DNA from 4 places in the Streptomyces sp. NPDC033180 genome. Region 3 is predicted to be linked to each of the others. Evidence: riboswitches for the same ligand, from Rfam matches in the RefSeq annotation. Region 3 holds a riboswitch; each other region holds the start of a gene.

What was found. Region 3 has a riboswitch for cobalamin ahead of ACZ5WE_RS17590 (ribonucleoside-diphosphate reductase subunit alpha). Riboswitches for the same ligand answer to the same signal wherever they lie in the genome.
Region 1: another riboswitch for cobalamin. It lies ahead of ACZ5WE_RS00335 (cobalamin biosynthesis protein); the one in region 3 lies ahead of ACZ5WE_RS17590 (ribonucleoside-diphosphate reductase subunit alpha).
Region 2: another riboswitch for cobalamin. It lies ahead of ACZ5WE_RS02420 (ABC transporter substrate-binding protein); the one in region 3 lies ahead of ACZ5WE_RS17590 (ribonucleoside-diphosphate reductase subunit alpha).
Region 4: another riboswitch for cobalamin. It lies ahead of ACZ5WE_RS23990 (energy-coupling factor ABC transporter permease); the one in region 3 lies ahead of ACZ5WE_RS17590 (ribonucleoside-diphosphate reductase subunit alpha).

What each region holds. Positions count from the first base shown of each region.
Region 1 is NZ_JBVIPU010000001.1:60,920-67,816, forward strand. It holds gene ACZ5WE_RS00325 (inorganic phosphate transporter) at 257-1,531, shown strand; gene ACZ5WE_RS00330 (hypothetical protein) at 1,544-1,792, shown strand; cobalamin riboswitch at 1,897-2,042, shown strand; gene ACZ5WE_RS00335 (cobalamin biosynthesis protein) at 2,150-3,091, shown strand; gene ACZ5WE_RS00340 (cobyric acid synthase) at 3,088-4,596, shown strand; gene cobN (cobaltochelatase subunit CobN) at 4,593-6,897, shown strand, end outside.
Region 2 is NZ_JBVIPU010000001.1:514,721-521,617, forward strand. It holds gene ACZ5WE_RS02415 (FecCD family ABC transporter permease) at 1-790, opposite strand, end outside; gene ACZ5WE_RS02420 (ABC transporter substrate-binding protein) at 898-1,923, opposite strand; cobalamin riboswitch at 2,038-2,223, opposite strand; gene ACZ5WE_RS02425 (VOC family protein) at 2,256-2,735, opposite strand; gene ACZ5WE_RS02430 (helix-turn-helix transcriptional regulator) at 2,741-3,607, opposite strand; gene ACZ5WE_RS02435 (HAD family hydrolase) at 3,815-4,957, shown strand; gene ACZ5WE_RS02440 (DUF2252 domain-containing protein) at 4,954-6,312, opposite strand; gene ACZ5WE_RS02445 (alpha/beta hydrolase family protein) at 6,462-6,897, opposite strand, start outside.
Region 3 is NZ_JBVIPU010000005.1:232,013-238,909, reverse strand. It holds gene ACZ5WE_RS17610 (carbon starvation CstA family protein) at 1-114, shown strand, start outside; gene ACZ5WE_RS17605 (YbdD/YjiX family protein) at 111-308, shown strand; gene ACZ5WE_RS17600 (DUF3311 domain-containing protein) at 452-721, shown strand; gene mctP (monocarboxylate uptake permease MctP) at 718-2,367, shown strand; cobalamin riboswitch at 2,484-2,607, shown strand; gene ACZ5WE_RS17590 (ribonucleoside-diphosphate reductase subunit alpha) at 2,743-5,151, shown strand; gene ACZ5WE_RS17585 (ribonucleotide-diphosphate reductase subunit beta) at 5,151-6,173, shown strand; gene ACZ5WE_RS17580 (helix-turn-helix domain-containing protein) at 6,417-6,897, shown strand, end outside.
Region 4 is NZ_JBVIPU010000009.1:101,707-108,603, forward strand. It holds gene ACZ5WE_RS23965 (ABC transporter permease subunit) at 1-244, shown strand, start outside; gene ACZ5WE_RS23970 (MDR family MFS transporter) at 322-1,518, shown strand; gene ACZ5WE_RS23975 (energy-coupling factor ABC transporter ATP-binding protein) at 1,507-2,397, opposite strand; gene cbiQ (cobalt ECF transporter T component CbiQ) at 2,394-3,143, opposite strand; gene ACZ5WE_RS23985 (energy-coupling factor ABC transporter substrate-binding protein) at 3,150-3,530, opposite strand; gene ACZ5WE_RS23990 (energy-coupling factor ABC transporter permease) at 3,530-4,255, opposite strand; cobalamin riboswitch at 4,286-4,468, opposite strand; partial or broken gene ACZ5WE_RS23995 (enoyl-CoA hydratase-related protein) at 4,642-4,991, opposite strand; gene ACZ5WE_RS24000 (GNAT family N-acetyltransferase) at 5,032-5,625, opposite strand; gene tsaD (tRNA (adenosine(37)-N6)-threonylcarbamoyltransferase complex transferase subunit TsaD) at 5,625-6,689, opposite strand; gene ACZ5WE_RS24010 (short-chain fatty acyl-CoA regulator family protein) at 6,761-6,897, opposite strand, start outside.

The sequences.
Region 1 (6,897 bases), on a different contig from region 3:
GCACTGGTGATCAGAATCTCTTCGACGGCTCGCCGAGCCGGCCTGAGGCGTGTGCCCGAGGGTGGTGAGGCACTCTGGGAAGCCGGGATTCCGGGCCTCCCACCGCCACTCCGGTCGATCACCGGCGGGGCGCAAGCGGAACCGGAGCGAAGGCGCCCCGAATTGGGTCACCGCACGGCCCGGCCCAGTTCACTTTCCGTTCATCAAGGTTGCCTACGTTCCACTTGCCACTGACGTCCAACAGAAGCCTGGGTAAATGGAACACATCACGCTTCTCCTCGGGATCGTGATCGTTACCGCTCTCGTGTTCGACTTCACGAACGGTTTCCACGACACAGCCAACGCGATGGCTACCACCATCTCGACTGGCGCTCTCAAGCCCAAGACGGCGGTGGCCATGTCCGCCGTGCTGAATCTGGTCGGCGCTTTCCTCTCCGTCGAAGTCGCCAAGACGATCTCTGGCGGCATCGTCAACGAGGACGGACTGAAGACAGAGGTGATCTTCGCGGCCCTGGTCGGCGCGATCCTCTGGAATCTGCTGACCTGGCTGGTGGGCCTGCCCTCCAGTTCCTCCCACGCACTCTTCGGTGGCCTCATCGGCGCCGCGGTCATGTCGATGGGCTGGTCGTCGATCAACGGCGGCACCGTCGTCACCAAGATCCTGATCCCGGCCCTGGCCGCGCCTCTCGTGGCGGGTCTCGCCGCGCTGGTGGCCACGCGCCTGACGTACCGGATCGGCCGCAACACCGACACCAAGGCCACGGCCAAGGGCTACCGCGCCGGTCAGATCGCCTCCGCGGGCCTCGTCTCGCTGGCCCACGGCACGAACGACGCGCAGAAGACCATGGGCATCATCACGCTCGCCCTGGTCACGGGCGGCGTACTGAACCCGGGCGCCAACCCCCCGCTGTGGGTCATCGTCTCGGCCGGTGTCGCCATCGCGCTCGGCACCTACCTCGGCGGCTGGCGCATCATCCGCACCATGGGCAAGGGCCTCACCGACCTCCAGCCGCAGCAGGGCTTCGCCGCCCAGACCAGTGCCGCGACGGTCATCCTGGCCTCCTCGCACATCGGCTTCTCGCTCTCCACCACCCAGTCCTGCTCCGGCGCCGTGATGGGCGCGGGCCTCGGCCGCAAGGGCGGCGTGGTCCGCTGGTCCACGGCGACCCGCATGTTCGTCGCCTGGGGTCTGACCCTGCCGGCCGCCGGTCTGGTCGGCGCGGGGGCCGAGTTCCTCACCAAGCAGGGCCCCTGGGGCATCGCGGTCACCGCCGCGCTCCTCATCGGCGGCTCCGCCGTCATCTGGGCGCTGTCCCGCCGCAACGCCGTCGACCACACGAACGTCGCCGACGACGAGATCGGCGGCTCCCCCGCCGCCGAGCCCGTGGGCGTCGTGACCAACGCGATGGCCGCCGTCACACCGCCCCCCACCGGGTCGGCCGTGGCCAGCGCGGACGTCGACTTCGTCAAGGCCACCATCGCGGCCCCGACCAGCACCGTGGCGGACCCCGCCCGGCCCGCCACGGTGTAAGGAAAAGTCAGCATGAACATCGACTGGGCAGCTCTCGGCTCCGTCTTCGGAGTCAGCCTCGCGGTGACGGTGGCCCTGGTGGGCCTGTTCACCCTCGGCATCGTCGGCCTCTCCAAGCGCGAGGCGGCCACGTCCGGCGCCTCCTCGGCGGGTGCCTCCGCGGCGGGCGGCACCGCCGCCGCGGCCCGCACGGGCGCGTACGTGTGCTTCGCGCTCTGCGCGGCAGCCGTGGCGTACGGGATCTATCTGATCGTCGCCTGACAACCGGGCTTCCGGGTGGGGTGCGGGACGCTTCGGCGGCCCGCACCCCACCTTCGTATGTGGGCCTCCGCACACTCTCCCGTCGCAGGTCAACGGCGAGTTGACGGGCCTTCGCGGGCCGTGGTGGACTGCCGGAGCCAATACGGCAGCAGAAGAGGAAGCCGGTGCGAATCCGGCGCGGTCCCGCCACTGTCATCGAGGAGCTGACTCCTCGGAAGCCAGGAACTCTCGCCGCCGATCACGTCGTACCAGGGCGCGGACACCCTGAGTGAGGACATATCGCCATGCGCGGCCGCCCCTTGCCGGACCAGTTCCCGAGCGCGAGCTCTCCTCTCGGCACGACGACCGGCTGAAGCCATGCGTGCCGATCGCGACTTCGCGTACGGCGCCGCCGCCGGCCTCCTCGGTGATCTGTTCCTGGGCGATCCTCGCCGCGGGCATCCGGTCGCCGCGTTCGGGCGGGCCGCGGGCGCCGTCGAGCGTGTGCTGTGGCGTGACCACCGCGGGTGGGGCGCCCTGCACGCCGTGGTGTGTGCCGGAGGCGCGTACGGCGCCGCCGTCCTGGCCTCTTCTCTTGTACGTGACTCGCGCGCCGCGTCCGTCGCGCTGACCGCCGCCACCACCTGGGCCGTGGTCGGCGGCACCTCGCTGGGGCGTGAGGCGCGGGCCGTCGGCGGGGCGCTCGCCGCCGGGGACATCGAGGTGGCGCGGGAGCGGCTGCCGCATCTGTGCGGCCGGGATCCGCAGGCGCTCGATGCCGACGGCATCGCGAGGGCCGTGGTCGAGTCCGTCGCCGAGAACACGTCCGACGCCGTGGTGGGGGCCCTGGTGTGGGGGGCCGTTGGCGGGGTCCCCGGGCTTGTCGCCTTCCGTGCCGTCAACACGCTCGACGCCATGGTCGGGCACAGGTCCGTGAAGTACCGGCGCTACGGGTGGGCTTCGGCGCGGCTCGACGACGTTCTGGGGTGGCCGGGCGCCCGGCTCACCGCGGTCCTCGCGGCCGCCGCCGGGGACGCGCCGCGTGGCGCGGTGCGGGCCTGGCGTGACGATGCCGCCAAGCATCCGAGCCCCAACGCGGGGCCCGTCGAGGCGGCCTTCGCGGGGGCGTTGGGCGTACGGCTCGGGGGGACTCTCTCGTACGCGGGGCGTGTCGAGCACCGGCCCGTCCTGAACGGGGACGGGCGGGGCGTCGAAGTCTTCGACATCGAACGGGCCGTGAAGCTGTCGCGGCGGGTCGGGCTGCTCGCCCTGGGCGTCGCCGCGGCCGTGAGCACGCTACGGAAAGGCAGGGCCTCATGAGTGGTGGACTGCTCGTCGCCGGGACCACGTCCGACGCGGGGAAGAGCGTCGTCACCGCCGGGATCTGCCGGTGGCTGGCCCGCAAAGGGGTCTCCGTGGCGCCCTTCAAGGCGCAGAACATGTCCCTCAACTCCTTTGTCACGCGCGAAGGTGCCGAGATCGGACGGGCCCAGGCCATGCAGGCGCAGGCCGCCATGGTCGAGCCGACCGCGCTGATGAACCCCGTGCTGCTCAAGCCGGGCAGCGACCGCAGCAGCCAGGTCGTCCTCATGGGCAAGCCGGTGGGCGAGATGAGTGCGCGCGGCTACCACGGGGGGCGGCAGGAAGCGTTGTTGTCGACCGTCGTGGGATGCCTTGGGGAACTTCGGGGCAGCTATGACGCCGTGATCTGCGAAGGTGCGGGCAGTCCCGCCGAGATCAATCTGCGACGTACGGACATCGTGAACATGGGGATCGCGCGGGCCGCCCGCTTCCCCGTCGTCGTGGTGGGAGACATCGACCGAGGGGGCGTCTTCGCCTCCTTCTTCGGGACCACCGCGCTGCTGAGCGCCGAGGACCAGGAGCTGGTCGCCGGGTATCTCGTCAACAAGTTCCGGGGCGACGTCTCGCTACTCGAACCCGGGCTCGACATGCTCCATGAGCTGACCGGGCGGCGCACGTTCGGAGTGCTGCCGTTCCAGCACGGCCTCGGCATCGACGAGGAGGACGGGCTGAGGGTGTCCCTGCGGGGCGCCGTGCGGGAGTCCGTCGTCGCTCCCCCGGTCGGTGAGGACGTGCTGCGGGTCGCTGTGTGCGCCGTTCCGCTCATGTCGAACTTCACCGACGTGGACGCCCTGGCCGCCGAACCCGGCGTCGTCGTGCGGTTCGTGGACCGGGCCGAGGAACTGGTCGACGCCGATCTCGTGATCGTGCCGGGGACGCGCGGCACGGTCCGCGCCCTGCAGTGGCTGCGCGAACGCGGTCTCGCCGACGCCATCGCGCGCCGCGCCGCCGAGGGGCGTCCCGTGCTCGGGATCTGCGGTGGATTCCAGGTGCTCGGCGAGCACATCGAGGACGAGGTCGAGTCACGGGCGGGAGCGGTGCGCGGGCTCGGACTGCTGCCCGTGCGCGTGCGGTTCGCGCGCGAGAAGACCCTCGCCAGACCGGTCGGTGAAGCCCTCGGTGAACCCGTCGAGGGGTACGAGATCCATCACGGCGTCGCTCAAGTCCTGGGCGGAGAGCCCTTCTTGGACGGCTGTCGGGTCGGCGAGGTGTGGGGCACGCACTGGCACGGCTCCCTGGAGTCCGACGCGTTCCGGCGCCGCTTCTTGACCGAGGTCGCCCGCGCCGCCGGGCGCCGCTTCGTGCCCGCGCCCGACACCAGCTTCGGCGCCCTGCGCGAGGAGCAGCTCGACCTGCTCGGCGACCTGATCGAAGAACACGCGGACACGGACGCGCTGCTCAGCCTGATCGAGACCGGCGCACCGTCCGGTCTCCCCTTCATCGCACCGGGGGCACCCTCATGACCGTCCTGCTTCTTTCCACCGCCGACACGGACCTCCTTGCCGCCCGTGCCTCCGGCGCCCCCTACCGCATCGGCAACCCGACCCGCGTCGACGCGCAGGCCGAGCTGCCCGCGCTGATCGAGGGCGCGGACATCGCCGTCGTACGTCTGCTCGGCGGCAAGCGGGCGTGGGAGGACGGGCTCGCGGCGCTGAAGGCCGCCGGGATCCCGACGGTGCTGCTCGGTGGCGAGGCCGTGCCGGACGCGGAGTTGATGGCCGAGTCGACCGTGCACGCGGGGTCCGTGGCGGAGGCGCTGCGGTATCTCGTCGAGGGCGGCACGGAGAATCTGCGCGAGCTCGCGCGATTCCTCAAGGAGGACGTCCTCGCGGCGGGGCACACGCGCTCCGGAGACGCTCACGAGCGGCAGAGCGCCGAACCGCGGAAGATGCCCGAGTACGGGGTGCACGGCAGCCGCGCCCACGTCGAGGGCAGACCGACCGTGGGGGTGCTCTTCTACCGGGCACACCAGCTCTCCGGGAACACCGGCTTCGTCGACACGCTGTGCGACGCGATCGAGGCGCGGGGCGCCAACGCCCTTGCTGTGTACTGCGGTTCGCTGCGCGGCGCTGACGCCGGCCTGTACGAGATCCTGGGGCGGGCGGACGCGCTTGTGGCGACCGTCCTCGCGGCGGGCGGCACCCACGCCTCCGGCGCGAGCGCGGGCGGCGACGAGGAGGCGTGGGACATCGGCGCCCTCGCCGACCTCAACATCCCTGTCCTGCAAGGACTTTGCCTGACCTCCTCGCGTGCCACGTGGGACGCGTCGGATGCCGCGCTCTCCCCCATGGACGCGGCCATGCAGGTGGCGATCCCCGAGTTCGACGGCCGTGTCATCACCGTGCCGTTCTCCTTCAAGGAGCAGGGCCCCGACGACGTACCGGTGTACGTGGCCGACCCCGAGCGCGCCGCCCGGGTCGCCGGAATCGCCCTGCGCCACGCCCAGTTGAAGCACAAGCCGAACGCCGAGAAGAAGCTCGCGCTGGTCTTCACCGCGTACCCGACGAAGCACTCGCGCGTCGGCAACGCGGTCGGCCTGGACACCCCCGCTTCGGCGATCCGCGTCCTGGACTCGCTGCGGGACGCCGGGTACGCCGTCGAGGGCCACCCGGACAACGGCGACGAGCTGATCCACCGGCTCATCAACGCCGGTGGCCATGACGTCGAGTGGCTCACCGAGGAGCAGCTGGCCGCCGCCCCCGCGCGCGTGCCGCTCGCGGACTACCGGGCGTGGTTCGACAAGCTGGACCCGGAGCTGCGCGACGGCATGCTGGAGGCGTGGGGCGAGCCGCCCGGCAATCTGTACGTGGACGGCGACGACATCGTGCTCGCCTCCCTGCAGTTCGGGAACGTCGTCGTGATGATCCAGCCGCCGCGCGGCTTCGGCGAGAACCCGATCGCGATCTACCACGACCCCGACATGCCGCCATCGCACCACTACATGGCGGCCTACCGCTGGCTGGAGCTGTCCTTCGGCGCCGACGCGATCGTGCACATGGGCAAGCACGGCACGATGGAGTGGCTGCCGGGCAAGGGCCTTGGCCTGAGCGGGAGTTGCGCCCCGGACGCGGTGCTCGGCGAGCTGCCGCTCATCTACCCGTTCATCGTGAACGACCCGGGCGAGGGCACCCAGGCCAAGCGGCGCGGGCACGCCACGGTGGTGGGCCACCTGGTGCCGCCGATGGCGCGCGCGGACACCTACGGGGACCTGGCGAAGCTGGAGCAGCTCCTCGACGAGTACGCGCTGGTCAGCGACCTTGATCCGACGAAGGCCCCTGCCGTGCGCGCGCAGATCTGGACGCTGGTGAAGGCCGCCGAGCTCCATCACGACCTGCATGTCGACGAGCAGCCCGACGACGTCGAGTTCGACGAGTTCGTCATGCACATCGACGGATATCTGTGCGAGATCAAGGATGTGCAGATCCGCGACGGTCTGCACATCCTCGGCGGCGGTCCCGAGGGCGAGGCGCGCGTCAATCTGGTGCTCGCCGTTCTGCGGGCCTCGCAGGTGTGGGGAGGTCAGGCGAACGCCCTTCCCGGTCTGCGGGCCTGCCTCGCCGAGCATTTCGGTCTCAGCGAGAAGGAGCTGCTCGCCGAGCCGGGCGCCGCGGTGAAGGTCGCGGACGGTCTGACGTCGCTGGTCGACGGGCCAGCGCGGAGCGGCGCCGACGCGCTGGACCTCCTGGAGCAGCTGTGCCGTCGGCTCGCCGAGGGCATGGAGGAGCGCGGCTGGGAGCTCTTGGCCGTGCGCGAGCTCGTGCGGG
Region 2 (6,897 bases), on a different contig from region 3:
CGATGGCGCCCGCGCTGCTGACCAGCGCCGCCGTCAGCAGGGCCGTGGTGGACAGGAGGATCAGCCGGATACGGGCCACGTGGACGCCCAGCGTCGCCGCCGCGTCCTGGCCGAAGACAAAGGCATCCAGGGTGCGGGCCTGCGTCAGGCAGATCGCGAGGGCGATCAAGAGCACCGCCGCGCACAGCCAGACCTCCGTCCAGCCCACCCCGCTCAACGAACCGAGCAGCCAGAACAGGACACTCCGCGTCGTCTCCGCGTCGCCCGACGTCAGGATCACGAACGAGGTGAGCGCCGAGAACAACTGCATCGCCGCCACACCGGACAGCACCACCCTGTCGGCGCTCGCGCCCAGGGTGTGGCTGAGCAGCAGGACCAGTGCGAAGGAGCAGACGGCTCCGACGAAGGCGCCCGCCGAGACCGAAACCACTCCCCCGCCCACCCCCAGGACGACGATCGCGACCGCGCCCGTGGACGCCCCCGAGGAGACGCCGAGCACGAAGGGATCGGCGAGTGGATTGCGCAGGACGGACTGGAGGACCGTGCCGCAGACGGCGAGGCCCGCGCCGCAGACCGCCGCGAGGAGCGTGCGCGGCATGCGCAGGTTCCAGACGATGCCGTCCCGGATGGGCGTCAGCCGCGCCTCTCCCCAGCCGAGGTGGGCCGCGACCGCCGACCACACGTCCGGTACGGAGATGTCCGCGGGGCCGATGGTGACGGCCACCGCCACGGAGAGGGGGAGGGCGGCAAGGCCTGCCGTCCAGAGCACCACGTGACGCCAGAACACCATGTGACGCCGGAGCACCATGTGACGCCGGAGCACCACGCGACGCCGGAGCACCACGCGACGCCGGAGCAGCTTGTGGCGTATGCCGCCCGGGGCGCCCGCGGCACCCGTCACTTGGCGAGACCGAACTCGCGCAACGCGTCGGCGACTTGCTCCATGCCGTCCACCGTGCGGATCGTCGGGTTCATGGCCTGGCCGCTCAGCAGCACGTACCGCTTCTTCTTCACGGCGGTCAGGTTCTTGGTGACCGGGTTGGATTCCAGGAACTCGATCTTCTTCTTCGCGCTCTCGGCCGTCTGCGACTTGCGGGTGAGGTCGCCGATGACCAGGACGTCCGGGTCGCGGTCCGCCACCGTCTCCCAGTTGATCTGGGGCCACTCGTCCCGGGTGTCGTCGAAGACGTTCTTCACGCCGAGTTCACGCGTGATGATGCCCGGGGCTCCGCAGCAGCCCGCGATGTAGGGCGCGTCGGAGTTGGCGAACCAGTAGAGGAGCGTCGTGTCGGACGCGTCAGCCTTCTTGATCGCCCTACTCGCCTTCGCCACCCTGCCCTTCAGGTCCGCGATCAGCCGTTCCCCGCGCTTCTCGACCCCGAACGCCTTGGCCAGGTCCCGCACTTCGCCGTACACCGTGCCCATGGTCAGCGTCTCGACGCGGCGGCCGTCGCCGTCGCCGCTGTTGTCCTTGCCCGCGCAGTCCGAGGGCGAGACATAGGCGGGTACGCCGAGTTCGGTGAACTTGGCGCGGTCGGCGACGCCGCCCTTGCTGACCGTCGCCAGGAAGGAAGCGGTCACGAAGTCCGGTTCCTGGGCGAGGACCTTCTCGAAGGAGGGGTAGCTGTCGGCGAGCCGGTCGACCTTGGCGTTGTCCTTCTCCAGACCCTTGAGCACCGGATCCGTCCAGGTGCCGGTGCCGGCCATGCGGTCCGCGAGGCCGAGCGAGAGCAGGATTTCCGTGGAGCCCTGGTCGAGGGAGACCGCCCGCCGCGGCGGCGCCTTGATCTCCGCCTTCTTGCCGCAGGAGGTGAGGGTCAGTGGGTAGCCCTCGGCCTTCCCGCCCCCGCCGGAGGTGGTCGAAGAGCCGCCTCCGCACGAGGTCAGCGTGACGGCCAGGGCCGCGGCGAGGAGGACGGGCACTCGTACACGACGGGCCGAACTACGTACACGACGGGCGGTGGAGGACACACGATCCCTTGAGTCTCACGGCTCATACGCGGAGCCTGGCCTGCTTCGTCACCTCCGCCGCCCGGTGCGCGGGCGAAGGTGCCAGCAGGTCTTCGGACTCGGGGATCGGCCGGGCGGGGCGCCTTCCCAGGCGTCCGTGGACGCCCAGTGGCCGTGGCCCCGCCCGTTCCCCCTCACCGCTGCGCGTCAGTTCCGGATTCGCACCGGATTCCCTGGCCCTGGTGTGGGTTGACTGGCGCTCGCAAGCTATCACGCGGGGTCACGCCGCCTGCCATCACGCGAGGTCAGGACGCCTTCTCGGGCCTCGGTGCGCCGCGGTAGGTGCCGAAGGACCACTTGTTGCCCTCGGGGTCGGCGATCCCGAACTCCCTGCTGCCGTAGGGCTGGTCCTCGATCTCACGGATGATCTTCACCCCCGCGGCGGTGAGCCGCTGGTAGAGGTCGTCCACGTGGTCGGTGACGACGTACGCGCCGAAGGTGCCCGGCTGCAGGCACCACTCCTGGGACTTCTCGTCGTACGAGCCGAGCATGATGGCGCCGCCTTCGGGCCAGTCGAGCTCGGCGTGGGCCACGCGGTCGCCGTCCTCGTAGACGGCGGTGCGCAGGAAGCCGACCGTGCCGACCAGGAAGTCGATCAGGGCGGGGGCGTCGTGGGCCTGGAGCGTCGGCCAGACGTCGGGGGCACGCCCGGCGGAGGCGGAGGCGGACGTCGAGGTTGAGGTGGTGCTCGGCTGGGGCTGCGGCTGGTTCTCGGTGGTGTTCATGGGACCTACTCTTCGCCCCCGCCATGGCTCCCGGCTTGGATATTCCGGCACTCCTCGGCCAGCCAGCCGCTGGGGCTCACGCCGGTGTACTGCTGGAAGTCCCGCACCAGGTGGGAGTGGTCGTAGTAACCGCAGTCCGCGGCGACGCGGGCCAGGTCGGGGGCTGCGCCCGCCGCGACAGGGCGTACGACGGCGTTGCGTGCGCGCTGGAAGCGCATCAGGCGTCCTGCCTGCTTGGGGGTCAGGCCCGTCTCGGCGCGGAAGAGCGTGGTGAGGCGGCGTTCGCTGAGCGCGACGTGCCGGGAGAGTCCGCGCAGGGTGCCGACGCCCCGGTGCCGGGCGAGCCAGGCCCAGGCCTCGGCGACCTCGGGGCGTACGGATCCCGCGGTCCGGTCATCGGCCGCGCGCTGCCTCAAGTAGGCGGACAGGGAGGCGAACCGCTCCTCCCAGCTGCCCTGCTCGCACAACAGCTCCCGTACGTCGACGGCGCGGCGTCCCATCACCTCCGCGCCGGGGGTCAGCAGGTCGCCGGCCAGTTCCGCGGCCGGTACGCCGAACAGGGCGCGGGCGGCGAGCGGGTGCACGGCGAGCTGGATGCCCGCCTCGTGCTCGGGCCTGACGACGTACGCCGGGGACTGGTGCAGGCCGCCGAGGACGATGTCCGTGCGGGTGGCGTCGCGGCCGCCCGCCTGCTCGGGGGTGAGGCCGGTGACGACGGGGCCGTCCAGCGAGAAGATCAGCGTCAGGTACGGGGACGGCAGGCCGCGGTGCAGGCCGGGCAGCTCGCCCTTCGTGCGGTAGCCGACGGCGGACACCACCATGCCGTCGAGCCGCGGTGCGGCCCGGACGAACTCCCGGGAGACGCTCTCCATGCCTTCCAGTATGCGATGGACGCCGCTCCGAAGCAGGTCCGAAGGCAGGCCCGAAAGCCTGCCGGGCGTCCGACTCGCCTACCCGCGCACGGGCGTCCCATGCCCGTTCCGTCCAGTGATGCCGATCATGGGAATCCGCCGCCTGACCTCATACGATGACCCGCCGCTCCGGACGGGGCGCAGACCGCTCTCAGGGGGCACACAACCATGGCAGTAAAGGCAAAAGGCAAGCTGGCCGTCATCGGCACGGCGGGCGCGCTCACCGCGGCCGTACTCGCGGGCACGGCGTTCTGGCCGAGCACGGACGCGACGGCGGCGGACGCCTCCGCGAGGTCGGCCAGGACGGCGGCCAAGGCCGCGGCCGAGCTGAAGCACTGGCCCAAGCCGGTCGCGGCGAAGCTGGGCAAGGTCATCGCGAAGAACGAGGACAAGGGCGCGTACGCCGTCTTCGACGCGGACAACACGACGTACCGCAACGACCTGGAGGAGTCCCTCCTGCCCTTCCTGGAGATGAAGGGGGTGCTGACCCGCAAGTCGATGGACCCGTCCCTGAAGATCATCCCCTTCAAGGACACGGCGAAGCACAAGGAGAGCCTCTACAGCTACTACAACCGGCTCTGCGAGGTCGACGACCAGGTCTGCTATCCGTGGGCCGCGCAGATCTTCTCGGGCTTCACGCTGAAGGAGCTCAAGGGGTACGTCGACGAACTCCTCGCCCACGACAAGCCGATCCCCGCCGAGTACTACGAGGACGGGAAGTTGACCAAGACCGAGGTCAAGACGCCCGAGTTCTTCACCGGCATGCAGGAGCTCCACAAGTCGTTGCGGGCACACGGCATCGAGGTCCACGTCGTCAGCGCGGCCAGCGAGGACCTCGTACGCATGGTCCTCTCCGACCCCAAGTACGGCTACAACGTGAAGCCCGAGAACGTCATCGGTGTCGGCCTGCAGCTCAAGGACCGCAAGACGGGCGAGGTCACCAGCTCCCGCAAGGAGATCGCGGAGGGCCGCTTCGACGAGAAGAAGCTCGCGGGGCATGAGCTGACGCCGAACCTGTGGGCGCCGTTGACCTGGTACCAGGGCAAGCCCGCGGCCATCAGCACGTACATCGACGAGTGGAAGAAGCCCATCCTGGTGGCGGGCGACACTCCGGCGAGCGACGGCCCGATGCTGTTCCACTCGGCGGACGTCGAGCACGGCGGGGCGCGGGTCTGGGTCAACCGCAAGGACGACTACATGAAGCAGCTGGACGGGATGAAGAAGAAGAACGCCGACCGGCAGCGGGAGCTCGGCCAGAAGGTCACCGCGGACAAGCGGTGGCTGACGGTGGTCCCGGACGAGATCCGCTAGTCGGTCCCGGCGGAGGCGTTCCCGGCGGAGGCGTTCACGAGCCCCGAGGCGATCGCATCGGTCAGTGCCGCGTGGTCCCGGGCGTTCTGCGCCGCGTAGCGCAGTGCGAAGTCCGCGATCGCCCGGTCGAAGGTGTCGGAGCCGCCCAGATAGGCGGCTATGGCTATGCGGTCGCCCGAACGGGCGTGGGCGCGGGCCAGGGCCGTGCCGCAGAGCCGGGCGTAGGAGGACAGCTCCGCGGGGGACATGACCTCCACGTCCGCGGAGTCCTTCGTGTCGCGCAGTTGGCGCCAGTAGTAGGCACGGCCCTGGGGGCCCGTCATCCAGCCGAGGAAGATGTCGCTCGCCGCCTGGAGGAGGCGCTGCCCCGCGACCACACGGTGGCCGGGGTGGACGTACGGCCCTGCCGGGAGGTGCTCCTCCAGGACCGAGCGGACCGCCTCCTTGATCTGGAGGAAGAGCGGGTCGTCGGCGTCGCGCCCGGCGAGGAGCACGATGAAGCAGCGGGTGCCGACGCCGCCCACTCCCACCACTTTCCGCGCCGCGTCCACGAAGTGGTAGCGGTCCAGGAGGAGTCGGCGTTCCTCGGAGAGCGTGGAGCGGTAGTCGCCGAAGATCTTGCGCACCGCCGCGAGGTCCGGGGCGCCCGCGGGTTCGAGGAGCGGCGGGTCGTGGATGATGCGGCGGACGCCGTCCACTTCTTCTGTCAGCTTGCCGAGCGCCCGCAGGCTCGTACGCCCGCGGGCGCGGTCCAGGGCGGTCGCCTCGCCCTTGCGGCGGCGGGTGGAGCGGATGAGGGGCAACAGGTCGTGCGCGTCGGTCCGTTCGTACCAGACGGCCAGTTCACCGCGGCCGGCCAGACGTCTCATCGACGCGCGGTACGCCGCCACCGCCGCGAGGCACGCCTCGCGTGTCCCGCGCTCCGGGTGGCCGTTGTCGCGGGACGCCACGGCGATGCTCGCGGCCAGGCGTTTGACGTCCCATTCGAAGGGCCCGGGGCAGGTCTCGTCGAAGTCGTCCAGGTCGAAGAGCGGGGCGCGTTCCGGGGAGGCGAACAGGACGAAGTTCAACAGGTGGGCGTCGCCGCAGAGTTGGACGGTGAGGCCGGTGTGCCACTGGACGGCGAGGTCCCCCGCCATGACGGCGGCGGCGCCCCGCAGGAAGGCCGAGGGTGAGGCTGCCATGCGGGCGTACCGGACGGGCAGCAGCTCCTGGACGCGGTCCGTGCCCTGCCGCTCGAGGACGGCCACCGGATCGGCGCGGTCGGCGGAGGGTATCCACGCGCCGTGCGAGGAGCGGGAGGCGCGCTTGCGGGCGTCCCTGCCGCGGCGGGCGCGCTCGTCCGGAGTGGTCATCGCCCTCGCCCCTCTCCGTCGGCGGCTCCCGGCAACAGCCTCCCCTCAGGAGCAGCCAATGCCGCCGCTGGCGCGTACGCATGCCGGGTACGCCGAACGGGTGACCCTCGGCTCCCCGGCACGAGGCGTACCGGTGGCGCCGGGGGACCTCAGCTTCCGCCCGCCACCGCCCACGCCGCCACCCTCTTGGCCAGCGCTCCGCCCGCCCGCGTCCACACGAAGTGGTCGAGGCGGGCGCCCGCTTCCCGCACGGAGTACCGCAGGCGGGTGACGCGGGCCTTGGGCACCTTGCCGACGAGGTGGTCGAGAGCGGCTGCCGGGGCCCAGGTGTCGCCCTCGACGGAAACCGCGAGAACGGGCAGACCGAGGGTGCGCAGGGTCGCCTCGTAGTCGTGCGGGGAGCCGGGGGACGAGTAGCGACCCGTACGGCCCTGGCGTGCCCAGTCCCGCATGACGCCCCTGGGCTGGTTGCCGCCGAAGCCGAGGCGGGTGCCGGGCCACCGGCCGAGCAGCGTCGACGTGGCCGCGGCGAACAGCTCGCCGATGAGCAGCAGGGGCCCGCGCAGGGGGCCGTACGCCCTGAAC
Region 3 (6,897 bases):
TACGTGGAGTCGAAGCTCACCGCTCCGGCCGGGCTCATCGCGACACCGGAGGAGAAGGCCGAGCTGGCGGCGGCGAAGGCCAGGTCTTCCGACGACGCGCAGGTCTCGTCATGACGTGGGTGCTGCGCGGGCTGCGCTGGGTGCGCTGGTACGCACGGGAGTTGACCGACGAGTCCGCGTACGACCGCTATGTCGCGCACAAGCGGAAGACGCATCCCGGGGCATCCGTGCCCTCCCGGAGGGAGTTCGAGCGTATGCGGACGGATCAGCAGGAGTCGGACCCCAGGCGGGGGTTCCGCTGCTGCTGAGCATCCGCCGTTCCCGTACTGAGCAGGCACATTGATGTGTCCCGTATCCGTCCGCTATCCGGACGGGGGTTCCATAGATCAATCCTCTCGCTTAGATTTCCCGCACGTTAAAGGTGGGATAAGCGAGGGAGCGGAGCCGCGAAGTGTCAGATGCGCCTGAAGTGAGCAGACCGGTGATCACGCCGGTCCGCGTGGTCGTTGCCCTCTGTCTCGTCGCGCCGTTCGTGGCGATGCTCTGGGTGAGCTCCTACGCGAAGGTCGACCCGACCTTCATCGGCATCCCGTTCTTCTACTGGTACCAGATGCTGTGGGTGCTCATATCCACCGCTCTGACCATGATCGCTTACAAGCTGTGGCAGCGTGACCAGCGCGCCCGCAAGGCCGAGCAGGCCCAGGGGGGTGCGACCCGATGAACGTGCTCGCAGCGGACACGGGCGGCGTCAACGGCATCGCCCTCGCCGTCTTCATCTTCTTCTTCGTCGCCGTGACGGCGATGGGCTTCCTGGCCGCGCGCTGGCGCAAGGCCGAGACCGAGAGCCTGGACGAATGGGGCCTGGGCGGCCGGTCGTTCGGCACCTGGGTCACGTGGTTCCTGCTCGGCGGCGACCTCTACACGGCGTACACGTTCGTCGCGGTCCCGGCGGCGATCTACGCGGCGGGCGCGGCCGGCTTCTTCGCGGTGCCGTACACGATTCTCGTCTACCCGCTGATCTTCACCTTCCTGCCGCGGCTCTGGTCGGTCTCGCACAAGCACGGATACGTGACGACCTCGGACTTCGTTCGCGGGCGCTTCGGCTCCAAGGGGCTCTCGCTGGCCGTCGCGGTCACCGGCATCCTCGCCACGATGCCGTACATCGCGCTCCAGCTGGTCGGCATCCAGGCCGTGCTCGACGTCATGGGCGTCGGCGGCGGCCCCGACACGAACTGGTTCATCAAGGACCTGCCGCTCCTGATCGCGTTCGCGGTGCTCGCCGCGTACACGTACTCGTCGGGTCTGCGCGCTCCCGCGCTGATCGCGTTCGTGAAGGACGGCCTGATCTATCTCGTCATCGCCGTCGCGATCATCTACATCCCGATCAAGCTCGGCGGCTTCGACGAGATCTTCCAGGCGGCGGGCGACAAGTTCTCGTCGGCGAACGAGGCCGCGGGCAAGCCCGTCGCGGGTCTCGCGCCGGGCGAGGCCGGGCAGTGGACGTACGCCACGCTCGCGCTCGGCTCCGCGCTCGCGCTGTTCATGTACCCGCACTCGATCACGGCGACGCTCTCCTCCAAGAGCCGCAACGTGATCCGCCGCAACACCACGATCCTGCCGCTCTACTCGCTGATGCTGGGGCTGCTCGCGCTCCTCGGCTTCATGGCGATCGCGGCCGGGGTGAAGGTGGAGAACGGGCAGCTGGCGATCCCGCAGCTGTTCGAGAACATGTTCCCCGACTGGTTCACGGGCGTCGCGTTCGCGGCGATCGGCATCGGCGCGCTCGTCCCGGCCGCCATCATGTCCATCGCGGCCGCGAACCTGTTCACCAGGAACATCTACAAGGACTTCCTCAAGCCGGACGCGACGCCCGCCCAGGAGACCAAGGTCTCCAAGCTTGTCTCGCTCCTGGTGAAGGTGGGCGCCCTCGCCTTCGTGCTCACCATGGACAAGACGGTCGCGATCAACTTCCAGCTCCTGGGCGGCATCTGGATCCTGCAGACCATGCCCGCGCTGGTGGGCGGCCTGTTCACGCGGTGGTTCCACCGCTGGGCGCTGCTCGCGGGCTGGGCGGTCGGCATGGTCTACGGAACGGCTGCCGCGTACGGTGTCGCTTCGCCGACGCAGAAGCACTTCGGCGGCTCGTCCGACGAGATCCCCGGCATCGGCGAGATCGGCTACATCGGCCTCACGGCGTTCGTCCTGAACGTGGTGGTCACCGTGGTCATGACCTTCGTCCTGCGCGCCATGAAGGCCCCTGACGGCATCGACGAGACGTCTCCCGGCGACTACACGGCGGACGCGGGCGACCCCGGCGTCACGGAGGAACTGCCGCCTGCCACGGTGGGAGCACCGGGCGGGCACTGAGCCTGTTCCTGTACGTAACGCATGGCGCGGGCCGCCGGATTCCCCCGGCGGCCCGCGCTTTTTTGTGCGCGCCGACACAAGATATGGGGCTGCCGCTCAGAGCCAGCACAAGATGTATGCTCGTGCTCGCTGTCGCCGCAGGGGAATCCGGTGCAAGTCCGGAACTGTCCCGCAACGGTGTATGAGTACGCATTTGTCGTGCTCGCAAGTCCGAAGACCTGTCGACAGTGCGCCCGTTCCGACCGGTCCGGGTGCCGACGACGTCCGGGCCTCGTGGAATGGGCTGGTGGACGCGGAGCGCAGCCCTGCCCAGGGGCGGCCCCCGTGTGTCACTCACCCCTCCGCAAGGCTCTGAGCCGAGCGAGGGAGTGCTCCGTGACCATCGCGCCAGCCGAACCTGCGTCAGCGCAGATCACCGACGGTCAGCAGACCGCCGACGGCCCAGGAACCGCGCTGCTGCGTACCCTGACCGACCTCACCGCCGACCTCCCCGACGCCGACCCCGGCCGGGTCGCCGCCGCCGCGCTGCGCGGCCGTTCGGCCAGAGCGGATGTGGCGGAGCTGCGGGAGCTCGCGACCGAGGCGGCCGCCGGGCTCATCTCCGAGGACCCGACGTACTCGCAGCTCGCGGCCAGGCTCCTCAGTCTCAGCATCCGTGACGAGGCGGCCTCGCAGGGCGTGCGCTCCTTCTCCGACTCGGTCGCCGTGGGACACCGCGAGGGACTGATCGCGGACCGCACCGCCGCGTTCGTCGCCGACCACGCGGAGCACCTCGACGGGCTCGTGGACGCCGCCCTCCAGGACGGCGCCGACTTCCGCTTCGGATACTTCGGTCTGCGCACCCTGCACAGCCGCTATCTCCTTCGCCACCCGATCACCCGGCACGTCATCGAGACCCCGCAGCACTTCATGCTGCGCGTCGCGAGCGGCCTCGCCGAGGACGGCTCCGCGCGCTCGGTGGACGAAGTCGCTGCCCTGTACCGCCTGATGAGCCGTCTGGACTACCTGCCGTCCTCGCCGACGCTCTTCAACTCCGGCACCCGCCACCCGCAGATGTCCTCCTGCTACCTCCTCGACTCCCCGCTGGACGAGCTGGACTCCATCTACGACCGCTACCACCAGGTCGCGCGCCTCTCCAAGCACGCGGGCGGCATCGGCCTCTCGTACTCCCGCATCCGCGCCCGCGGTTCGCTGATCCGCGGCACGAACGGCCACTCCAACGGCATCGTCCCGTTCCTGAAGACCCTGGACGCCTCCGTCGCCGCCGTGAACCAGGGCGGCCGCCGCAAGGGCGCCGCCGCGGTCTACCTGGAGACGTGGCACTCCGACATCGAGGAGTTCCTGGAGCTGCGCGACAACACGGGTGAGGACGCGCGCCGCACGCACAACCTCAACCTCGCGCACTGGATCCCGGACGAGTTCATGCGCCGGGTCGCCGCCAGCGAGGACTGGTCGCTGTTCTCGCCGGCCGACGTGCCCGAGCTCGTCGACCTGTGGGGCGAGGAGTTCGACGCCGCCTACCGCGAGGCCGAGGCCGCCGGGCTCGCCCGCAAGACCATCCCGGCCCGTGACCTCTACGGCCGCATGATGCGCACCCTCGCGCAGACCGGCAACGGCTGGATGACGTTCAAGGACGCCGCCAACCGCACCGCCAACCAGACGGCGGAGCCCGGCCACACCGTCCACTCCTCCAACCTCTGCACGGAGATCCTGGAGGTGACGGACGACGGTGAGACGGCCGTCTGCAACCTGGGTTCGGTGAACCTCGGCGCCTTCGTGGACACGGCCGCCGGTGACATCGACTGGCAGCGGCTCGACGAGACCGTCCGTACCGCCGTCACGTTCCTCGACCGCGTCGTCGACATCAACTTCTACCCGACCGAGCAGGCCGGCACGTCGAACGCACGGTGGCGTCCGGTCGGTCTGGGCGCGATGGGTCTGCAGGACGTCTTCTTCCAGCTGAAGCTGCCCTTCGACTCCCCCGCCGCGCGTGCTCTCTCCACGCGCATCGCCGAGCGGATCATGCTCGCCGCGTACGAGGCGTCCGCCGACCTCGCCGAACGCAACGGCCCGCTGCCCGCCTGGGAGAAGACCCGCACCGCGCGCGGTGTCCTGCACCCCGACCACTACGGCGTCGAGCTGACCTGGCCGGAGCGCTGGGCGGCGCTGCGGGAACGTATCGCCGTGACCGGCATGCGCAACTCGCTGCTTCTCGCGATCGCGCCGACCGCCACGATCGCGTCCATCGCGGGCGTGTACGAGTGCATCGAGCCGCAGGTCTCCAACCTCTTCAAGCGCGAGACGCTGAGTGGTGAATTCCTCCAGGTCAACGCCTACTTGGTGCAGGAACTGAAACGGCTCGGCGTCTGGGACGCCAAGACCCGCGAGGCGCTGCGCGAGGCCAACGGCTCGGTGCAGGGGTTCAGTTGGATCCCGGCCGAGGTGCGCGAGCTCTACCGCACCGCGTGGGAGATCCCGCAGCGCGGCCTGATCGACATGGCCGCCGCGCGCACGCCGTTCCTCGACCAGGCGCAGTCCCTGAACCTGTTCCTGGAGACGCCGACCATCGGCAAGCTCTCCTCGATGTACGCCTACGCCTGGCAGCAGGGTCTGAAGACCACGTACTACCTGCGTTCGCGCCCGGCGACCCGCATCGCCCGCGCGGCGGCGGGCAAGACCGCCGAGCCCGTTCCCGACCCCTCCTTCGTACCTGCCCAGGTCACGGCCGAAGACGCCGTCGCCTGCTCCCTGGAAAACCCCGAGTCCTGCGAGGCCTGCCAGTAATGTCCAGCACCACGAACGCCGAAAAGAACCTCCTCGACCCGGGCTTCGAGCTGACCCTGCGCCCCATGCGCTACCCGGACTTCTACGAGCGCTACCGGGACGCGATCAAGAACACCTGGACCGTGGAGGAGGTCGACCTCCACTCGGACGTCGCCGACCTCGCCAAGCTCTCGCCCGGCGAGCAGCACATGATCGGCCGCCTGGTCGCGTTCTTCGCGACCGGCGACTCGATCGTCTCCAACAACCTCGTGCTCACGCTCTACAAGCACATCAACTCCCCCGAGGCACGGCTCTACTTGAGCCGCCAGCTCTTCGAGGAGGCCGTGCACGTCCAGTTCTATCTGACGCTGCTCGACACCTATCTGCCCGACCCGGAGGACCGCGCCGCGGCCTTCGACGCGGTCGAGGAGATCCCCTCCATCCGCGAGAAGGCCGAGTTCTGCTTCAAGTGGATGGACTCCGTCGAGAAGATGGACCGCCTGGAGACGCAAGCCGACCGGCGCCGCTTCCTGCTGAACCTGATCTGCTTCGCCGCGTGCATCGAGGGGCTCTTCTTCTACGGCGCCTTCGCGTACGTCTACTGGTTCCGCTCGCGCGGCCTGCTGCACGGCCTCGCCACCGGCACCAACTGGGTGTTCCGCGACGAGACGATGCACATGAGCTTCGCCTTCGACGTCGTGGACACCGTGCGCAAGGAGGAGCCCGAGCTCTTCGACGACGCGCTCCAGACGCAGGTCACGGACATGCTCAAGGAGGCCGTCGAGGCCGAGCTGCAGTTCGCACGCGACCTGTGCGGCGAGGGCCTGCCCGGCATGAACACCGACTCCATGCGCGAGTACCTCCAGTGCGTCGCCGACCAGCGGCTCCAGCGGCTCGGCTTCGCGCCGGTCTACGGCTCCTCAAACCCGTTCTCGTTCATGGAACTCCAGGGTGTCCAGGAGCTGACCAACTTCTTCGAGCGCCGGCCTTCGGCCTACCAGGTCGCGGTCGAGGGTTCGGTCTCCTTCGACGACGAGTTCTAGTACCTCCGGTACGTCCGGGCTGCGCGGGGCGGATTCCGCCTCGCGCAGCTCGCGGTCGATCCGACGGTCGTGGACGTACCCGACGAGCGAGGGCGCGGCCAGCAGGAGGAGGACGGTCAGGACGGTCACGTATCCGAGGAATGTGTTCATGTCCTCACTGTCCTGCGCGCCGGGCGGACGCGGCAGTGGCAGGACTGCCACACACCATCGACTTACTGCCAGCCCTGCGGCACACTGGCACACATGCTGAAGAACGTGGCCACCGTCCTGCTCGACGGCGTGCACCCCTTCGAACTCGGCGTCGTCTGCGAGGTGTTCGGCCTCGACCGGAGCGACGCGGGCCTTCCCGTGTACGACTTCGCGGTGGTCGCCGCGGAGAGCGGACCCTTGAGCAATCACGCCGGGTTCTCGATCACCACTCCGTACGGCCTCGACCGGCTGGAAGAGGCCGACCTCATCACCGTGCCCGCGGGCCAGGAGTTCGTGAACCGCGACTACCCCGAGGAGCTGCTCGCCGCCCTGCGCCGCGCGGTGGACCGCGGGACCCGCATCCTCTCCGTCTGCTCCGGCGTCTTCGTGCTCGGCGCCGCGGGCCTGCTGGACGGCCGGCGCTGCGCCGTGCACTGGCAGCACGCCGCGGAACTCGCGGTGCGTTATCCGCGCGCCCGGGTCGAGCCCGACGTCCTGTACGTGGACGAGAACCCGGTCATCACCTCGGCCGGCA
Region 4 (6,897 bases), on a different contig from region 3:
CCCGTCCCCCGAGTGGGGTCTGCTGCTCGCCGAGAACCAGCCCTACGCCGAACGCGCCCCCTGGGCCCTGCTCGCTCCGGCAGCCGCACTCGCTCTCCTCGGCGCTCTCGCGGTGACGGCGGCGGGTGGAGTACCGATCCCCCGGTGGCCGCGGCGCAGGGGCCGACCCGAAGAGCACCCTCGCGTGGTGGACATACCGCCCACCGAGCGGGAGTTGACCACGGCCGGGACGGTTGCCCGGTGAGCAGTCGACATCAGCTGTCCTCACCCGCGCGGCTCCGGAACGCGAAACGCTCACACCGCGAACGCACCTGGCCGCACCTGTCGCCGCTGCTTCGCCTGCTGATCCTGACCCAACTCGCCTTCAATATCGGCTTCTTCGCCGTGCTGCCCTTCCTGGCCGAGCACCTGGGGGCGGCGATCGGCATGGCGGGCTGGCTGGTCGGACTCGTGCTCGGCCTGCGGACGTTCAGCCAACAGGGGCTCTTCGTCGTGGGCGGCGCCCTGACCGACCGGTACGGCGTACGGCCGGTCGTGCTCACCGGCTGCCTGCTGCGGATCGCCGGTTTCGCCTGGCTCGGCTACGCGCAGCAGACCTGGTCGGTCATCGGCGCGGTCCTCCTGATCGGCTTCGCCGCCGCCCTGTTCTCCCCCGCCGTGGAATCCGAAGTCGCCCGGCAGGCAGTGCTCTGGGAGGAGTCGGGGAGCGGCCCGCGCACCCGCGTCCTCGCCCTGCTCACCGTGGCGGGCCAGGCCGGCGCGTTCCTCGGTCCGCTCCTCGGCGCACTGCTGCTCTCCGTCGACTTCCGCACCGTGTGCCTGGCCGGGGCCGGGGTCTTCGTCCTCGTCCTTGCCGGGCACCTGTGGCTGCTGCCCCAGCACATCCCGGGGCGCGAGCGGATCCGGGTACGAGGAGGTGTGGGTGAGTTGCTGCGCAACCGCCGCTTCCTGGCGGTGTGTTGTGCCTACGGCGCGTATCTCCTGGCGTACAACCAGCTCTACCTCGCCCTCCCCCAGGAGGTGGAGCGCGCGGCCGGGTCGCAGGCGCCGCTCGCCTGGCTGTTCGCCCTCTCCTCCCTGCTCGTGGTGACCACGCAGCTCCCGGTCACCCACTGGGCCGCGGGACGGCTGGACGAGCGGCGCTCCATGGCGGCGGGGCTCGCCCTCATCTCCGCGGGGTTCGCCGTGGTGGCCGTCGCGCGGCCTGCCGCGTGGGCCGGGGTGGCCGGGCTGCTGCCCGCCGCCGCCTTCGTCGTCCTGCTCACCCTCGGCCAGATGCTGGTGGCCCCGGCCGCCCGCGCCTGGGTCCCCGACCTCACGCCCGACGGCAGGCTGGGCCTCTACACCGGCGCCCTGTCATCGGTCTCCGGCCTGATCGTCCTGGCGGGCAGCGCGGCGACGGGCTCGCTCCTGGACGCAGGGCTGCCCCCCTGGGCGCCGTGGCTCGCCCTCGCCGCGATCCCGCTCCTGGCCATGACGCTCCTGCCCGACCGTGCCCCGCGCCGGTCAGCCCGCTGAAGCGCCAGGCACTACCGAAGCCATGTAAGCCGCCAGCTCCTCGGGCGTGCGCGGGCCGTCTTCCGCCCCGGCCAGCAGGCCCTTCGTCCGCAGCAGTTCCGTGACGGCGATTCCCCACGGCAGGCGGAGGCCCGCCTGGGCCAGGAGTTCTTGCTGGGCGAGCATCCGCGCCACCGGTCCCGTGCGCACTCCCGACGGCGTGAGAAGCGCCGCGTCGTCGGCCCAGCGCAGGGCCAGGTCCACGTCGTGGGTGGCCATCACCACCGTCGTCCCCGCGTCCCGCAGGCCTTGCAGAGTGGCCAGGAGGCGTTCCTGGCCGTCGGGGTCGAGCCCCGCGGTCGGCTCGTCGAGGATCAGGACGCGGGGGCGCATCGCCACGGCACCCGCGATGGCCGTCCGCTTCCGCTGACCGTAGGAGAGGAGGTGGGTGGGGCGGTCCGCCAGGGCGCTGATGTCGAGCGCGGCGAGCGCCTCTGCGACGCGGGCGCGCACCTCGCCGTCCGGCAGCCCCAGATTCAGCGGCCCGAAGGACACGTCCTGCTCGACCGATGCGGCGAACAGCTGGTCGTCGGGGTCCTGGACGACCAGCTGAACGGTGGTGCGCAGCCGGGTGAGCCCCTTGCGGTCGTATGTCACGGGAGCACCCCCGAGCGTCAACTCGCCCTGGTCCGGGCGCAGTCCGCCGCTCAGTAGCCGCATCAGGGTGGTCTTGCCGCTGCCGTTGCGGCCGAGGAGCGCGAGCGCACGGCCCTCGGTGACGTCGAAGTCCAGACCGCTGAGCACGGTGGGCCCGTCGTCGTACGCGTAGGAAGCGCCGCGCAGAGCGACCAAGGGCCCGCTCGGCTCGCGAGGAGCGCTGGGCTCGCTCGGCTCGCTCATGGAAGAAGCCTTTCCAGTACGAGGGTGAGGGCCACCAGGCCCATGAGGAGGACCGTGCTGGCGGCCACGAAGCTCCGTGAGATCCGGGCGTCGGGCACGAGCACCCGCAGGGTTCCGTCGTACCCGCGGCCGGCGAGCCCGGCCTGGAGCCGGCCCGCCCGGTCGAAGGCCCGCACAAACGCGGTGGCGCCAAGTCCGCCGAGGGAGCGCCAGGTGGCGGCCCGGGTGGTGTGGCCGAGGCGCGCGGCCTGCGCCTGCCGGATCCGGCTCATGGAGTCCAGGAGCAGGAAGCTCATCCGGTACATGACGAGTGCCACGTCGACGACCGGCGCCGGTACACCCGCCCTCACCAGGCGGGGCAGCAGGTCCGACAGAGGCGTGGTGAAGGCGAACAGCAGGACGCCGAGCGAGGCCGCCGATGTGCGCAGGAGCAGTCCGGCCGCCCGCGCGGGTCCGCCGTCGGCGAGCGTGACGAACCCTTCGGGTCCGCCGAGTTGGACGAGCAGGGTCAGGGCGCCGGTGACGCAGAAGCCGAGCGGTACGCGGTAGGCACGCCACAGTGTGCGCGGCGGCACTCCGGCGGGCCCGAGCAGCACGGCGAGCGCGGCGACGAGGACGAGGGCGGCACCCGGCCAGGGCGGCAGGGACACGGCCACGACCGTGAGGCCGAGCCCGAGCACGGCCTTGTCCACGGGGTGGCGGCGGCGCCAGCGACTGCTGTGCGCCGCCGCGTCGATGGGCAGCAAGGGGGGTCAGACCTGTTCGGTGTCGGCCCGGGTGCTCTGAGCGTCAGCGGTCTTCTCCGCGGGCGCCCCCTCGGTTTCGGCCCGCGCGATCTCCGCGCCCTGGCGGCGCCCCTTGCGCAGACCGAAGTAGTACGCGAGGACACCCGCGCCCAGCGCCGCCTGCAGCGCGAAGAGCGCCGACTCGACCTCTCCGGAGGGGGGTTCGTACAGCGGTGAGAACCACGGCTCGTAATCCGGCTTGATCTCCGTGATCGCGGTCTCGGCCTGGGCGTCGGCCCCGGCGAACGGCTCCTTCTCGTCGTCGCCGAGCCCGAGCGCCAACGGCAGCACCGCGAGGGCGGCGACGATGAGGAGGAGCAGAGTGTTGATCTTCGCGTTCCGACTCATCAGGCGCTGGCCCCCGTCTCCGTCGTCTTGGTCGTCTCGACCGTCTTCGGGCCCTGCCGCTTGCCCTGGAGCAGCACGCCGAGCCGCGTGAGCTCGCCCTTGCTGGACTGCACGAGCAGCCGCATCACGATGACGGTGAGCAGCCCCTCGCTGACCGCGAGGGGGATCTGCGTGACGGCGAAGATGCCGCCGAACTTGCCCAGGGCGCCGAGGAATCCGCTGCCGGGGTCGGGGAAGGCCATGGCGAGCTGGACGCTGGTGACGCAGTACGTGGACAGGTCGGCGACGAACGCCCCGAAGAACACGGCGACCATGAGCGGCACGTCATACCGCTTCAGGAGCCGGTAGACGGCGTATCCGGCCCATGGCCCGATGATCGCCATGGAGAAGACGTTGGCGCCGAGTGTGGTGAGCCCGCCGTGGGCGAGCAGCAGTGCCTGGAACAGCAGCGTGATGGTGCCAAGCACCGTCATGATCGGCGGCCGGAACAGGATCGCGCCGAGCCCGGTCCCCGTCGGATGCGAGCAACTGCCCGTGACGGATGGGATTTTCAGCGCGGAAAGGACAAAAGTGAAGGCTCCGGAGGCGCCCAGGAGCAGGGTGCTCTCCGGGTGTTCCTTGACCTCACGGGTGAGGGAGCGGACTCCGTGGACGACAAACGGCGTGGACGCAACGCCCCAGGCGATCGCGTGCGCCGGTGGGAGGAAACCCTCGGCTATGTGCATGGCTAAGCAGACCCTCTCCAGCACCTCGTGGATGGACAACGCGCCTTGGCCGGTCTCCTGGCTGACGGGTCGTACCGACCGGACTCCGCCTTCCCGGGTACGCGCGTACCCAGTGGCTGCCGCGAGGGCTGGAGCCGGACTTCCCGATCACAGTGGCGAGGGCCGCACCGGCATCACACCGATTTCCCGAGCACCAAGGCGTGGCGACCCTAGTGCGCAATCGAGTCAACTGACAACTTGCGGGACCACCCCACCTGTCGCACGCGCGAGCGCACACGACCAGGGCGTACGCCCCTGGTCAGCCCAGGTGCCTCGGCCCGTGCGCGGTCGGCACGCGCCACGTTCCCCAGGAGGCCGGGGAACCGCCACCGGCTCAGCACCCCGTCTCAGGAGTGTGTGAAGCCGGGGGGCCGCTTCTCGACGCATGCGGCCATGCCCTCCCTCTGGTCCGCGGTCGCGAACACGGCGTGGAACAAGCTGCGTTCGAAGCGCACGCCCTCCGCGAGGGTCGTCTCGAAGGCGCGGGACACCGCTTCCTTCGCCATCATCGCGACGGGCAGGGACATCCCCGCGACGGTCTCCGCGACGGAGAGGGCCTCTGTGAGGAGTTCGTCGGCGGGCACCAGCCGCCACCGAGCGCACAGCCGGAGACGGCCACGACCGTCGGGGTACGCAGCACCCCCAGCCGGTCCCATGCGGCGAACCAGTCGCTGAGGTACATGTCCAGGTAGCTTCGGACTTCGCCAGTGCCGTGTGGATGGCAGCACACTCCCCGGTCACAGTGTCGGGACCCGCCCCTCCCCGCCGCACAGCGCGAGAGTCCGGGCGGGATGACGTGGCCCGAGGAAGACCACGACGCCCTTGCCGTCTGGAGAGGGATGCGTCGCCTGGGTCCAGCCCTGACGGTCGTAGAAGCTCATGGCCTGCGCCGACCGGACCGAAGTCAGCAGCCAGACACGGTCGTCGGGAGCACCGGCGGCCATCGCCCCAAGGAGTGCGGCCCCGATTCCGGTGCCCTGCGCGGTGGGGCGCACGGCGAGTTCGTCTATCTCACGGGCTCCGCACAGCCACGACAGGGCGCGCTCGGCGCCGAGTCCGGCCACCGCCTGCGGGTAACAGCGGTCGGCGGGAAAGGGGTCGGGCGTGGTCCACCCGGTGGTGAACCCGGCGATGTCCGTCCCCTCAAGGGCGATGGCCGCGGTGAAGCCGGGGCGCCGTACGTCGCCCGCGAGCCGGACCGCGAACTCCGCCACCCTCTCCTCGTCCTCGTACCAGGGCGGCACGCGGAAGGCTTCGGCATAGACGGTGCACAAGGCGTCGATGTGCGCGAGCAGTTGCTCGCCGCGCAGGAGCCGGACGACCGCCGTCATCAGGCCGCCCTCGCCGCGGCCGCCCTCGGCTGCAGGGCCGCGTACGCCAGCGGGGCTGACGGGTCGATCGACACGTCCCAGGGAGCGGGCTCGGCACCGGCGCGCACGAGCAGATCGCCGACGGCGGCGATCATCGCGCCGTTGTCCGTGCACAGGGTCATCGGGGGCACGCGCAGCCGCACCCCGGCGGCGGCGCACCGCTCCTCGGCGAGCGACCGCACCCGCGAGTTGGCGGCGACTCCGCCGACCACGACGAGGGTTCCGACCCCGTGATCCCGGCAGGCGGCAAGCGCCTTGCGGGTCAGAACGTCCGCGACGGCCTCCTGGAGCGAGGCCGCACCGTCGGCCACCGGAAGATCACGGCCCGCGTGCCCCTCGGCCCAGCGCGCGGCGGCGGTCTTGAGGCCGGAGAAGGAGAAGGCGTACGGGTCGTCCTTCGGCCCGGTGAGCGGGCGGGGGAAGGCCACCGCGCGCGGGTCGCCGCTCCGGGCCGCGCGGTCGATGGCGGGGCCTCCCGGATAGGGCAGTCCGAAGACGCGGGCGACCTTGTCGAAGCACTCGCCCGCCGCGTCGTCCAGCGTGTCCCCCAGGTGCACGATCGGATCGCGGGCCAGGTCCCGGACGAGCAGCAGGGAGGTGTGCCCGCCGGAGACGATGAGCACCACGCAGGGATCGGGCAGCGGGCCGTGCTCCAGCGAGTCGGCGGCGACGTGCCCGGCCAGGTGGTGCACCCCGTACAGCGGGACATCGAGCCCATAGGCCAGGGTCCTGGCCCCCGCGAGGCCGACCTGCAGCGCGCCGGACAGACCGGGCCCCGTGGTGACCGCCACCGCGCCGATGTCGGAGAGCTTCAGACCCGCCTGGTCGAGGGCGCGGTGGACGACCGGGGTGAAGGAGTGCAGATGCGCTCGCGCGGCGATCTCGGGGACCACTCCGCCGAACCGGGCGTGCTCGTCCATGCTCGACGCCACCGCATGGGCGAGCAGACGCCCCTGCGAGACGATCCCCGCTCCGGTCTCGTCGCACGACGACTCGATCCCCAGCACAATGCGCCCCGCTGCCACCGGCGTCTCCTTCCCCTACAGCTTTCTTTCTGCAGGTGGAGTGTAGTTGCAACCGATGTGCAATAAGACCTTCAGGTCCCCCGCTGCTCCCCGGCCACGGGATAGGGGACGAAGGTGCTGCTGTTCTCGTCGATCGCCAGGCGGCGGTCCAGCGGGGGCACCGCCCGCTGGGGGCAGTCGGTGCGTTCGCAGAGGCGGCAGCCCATGC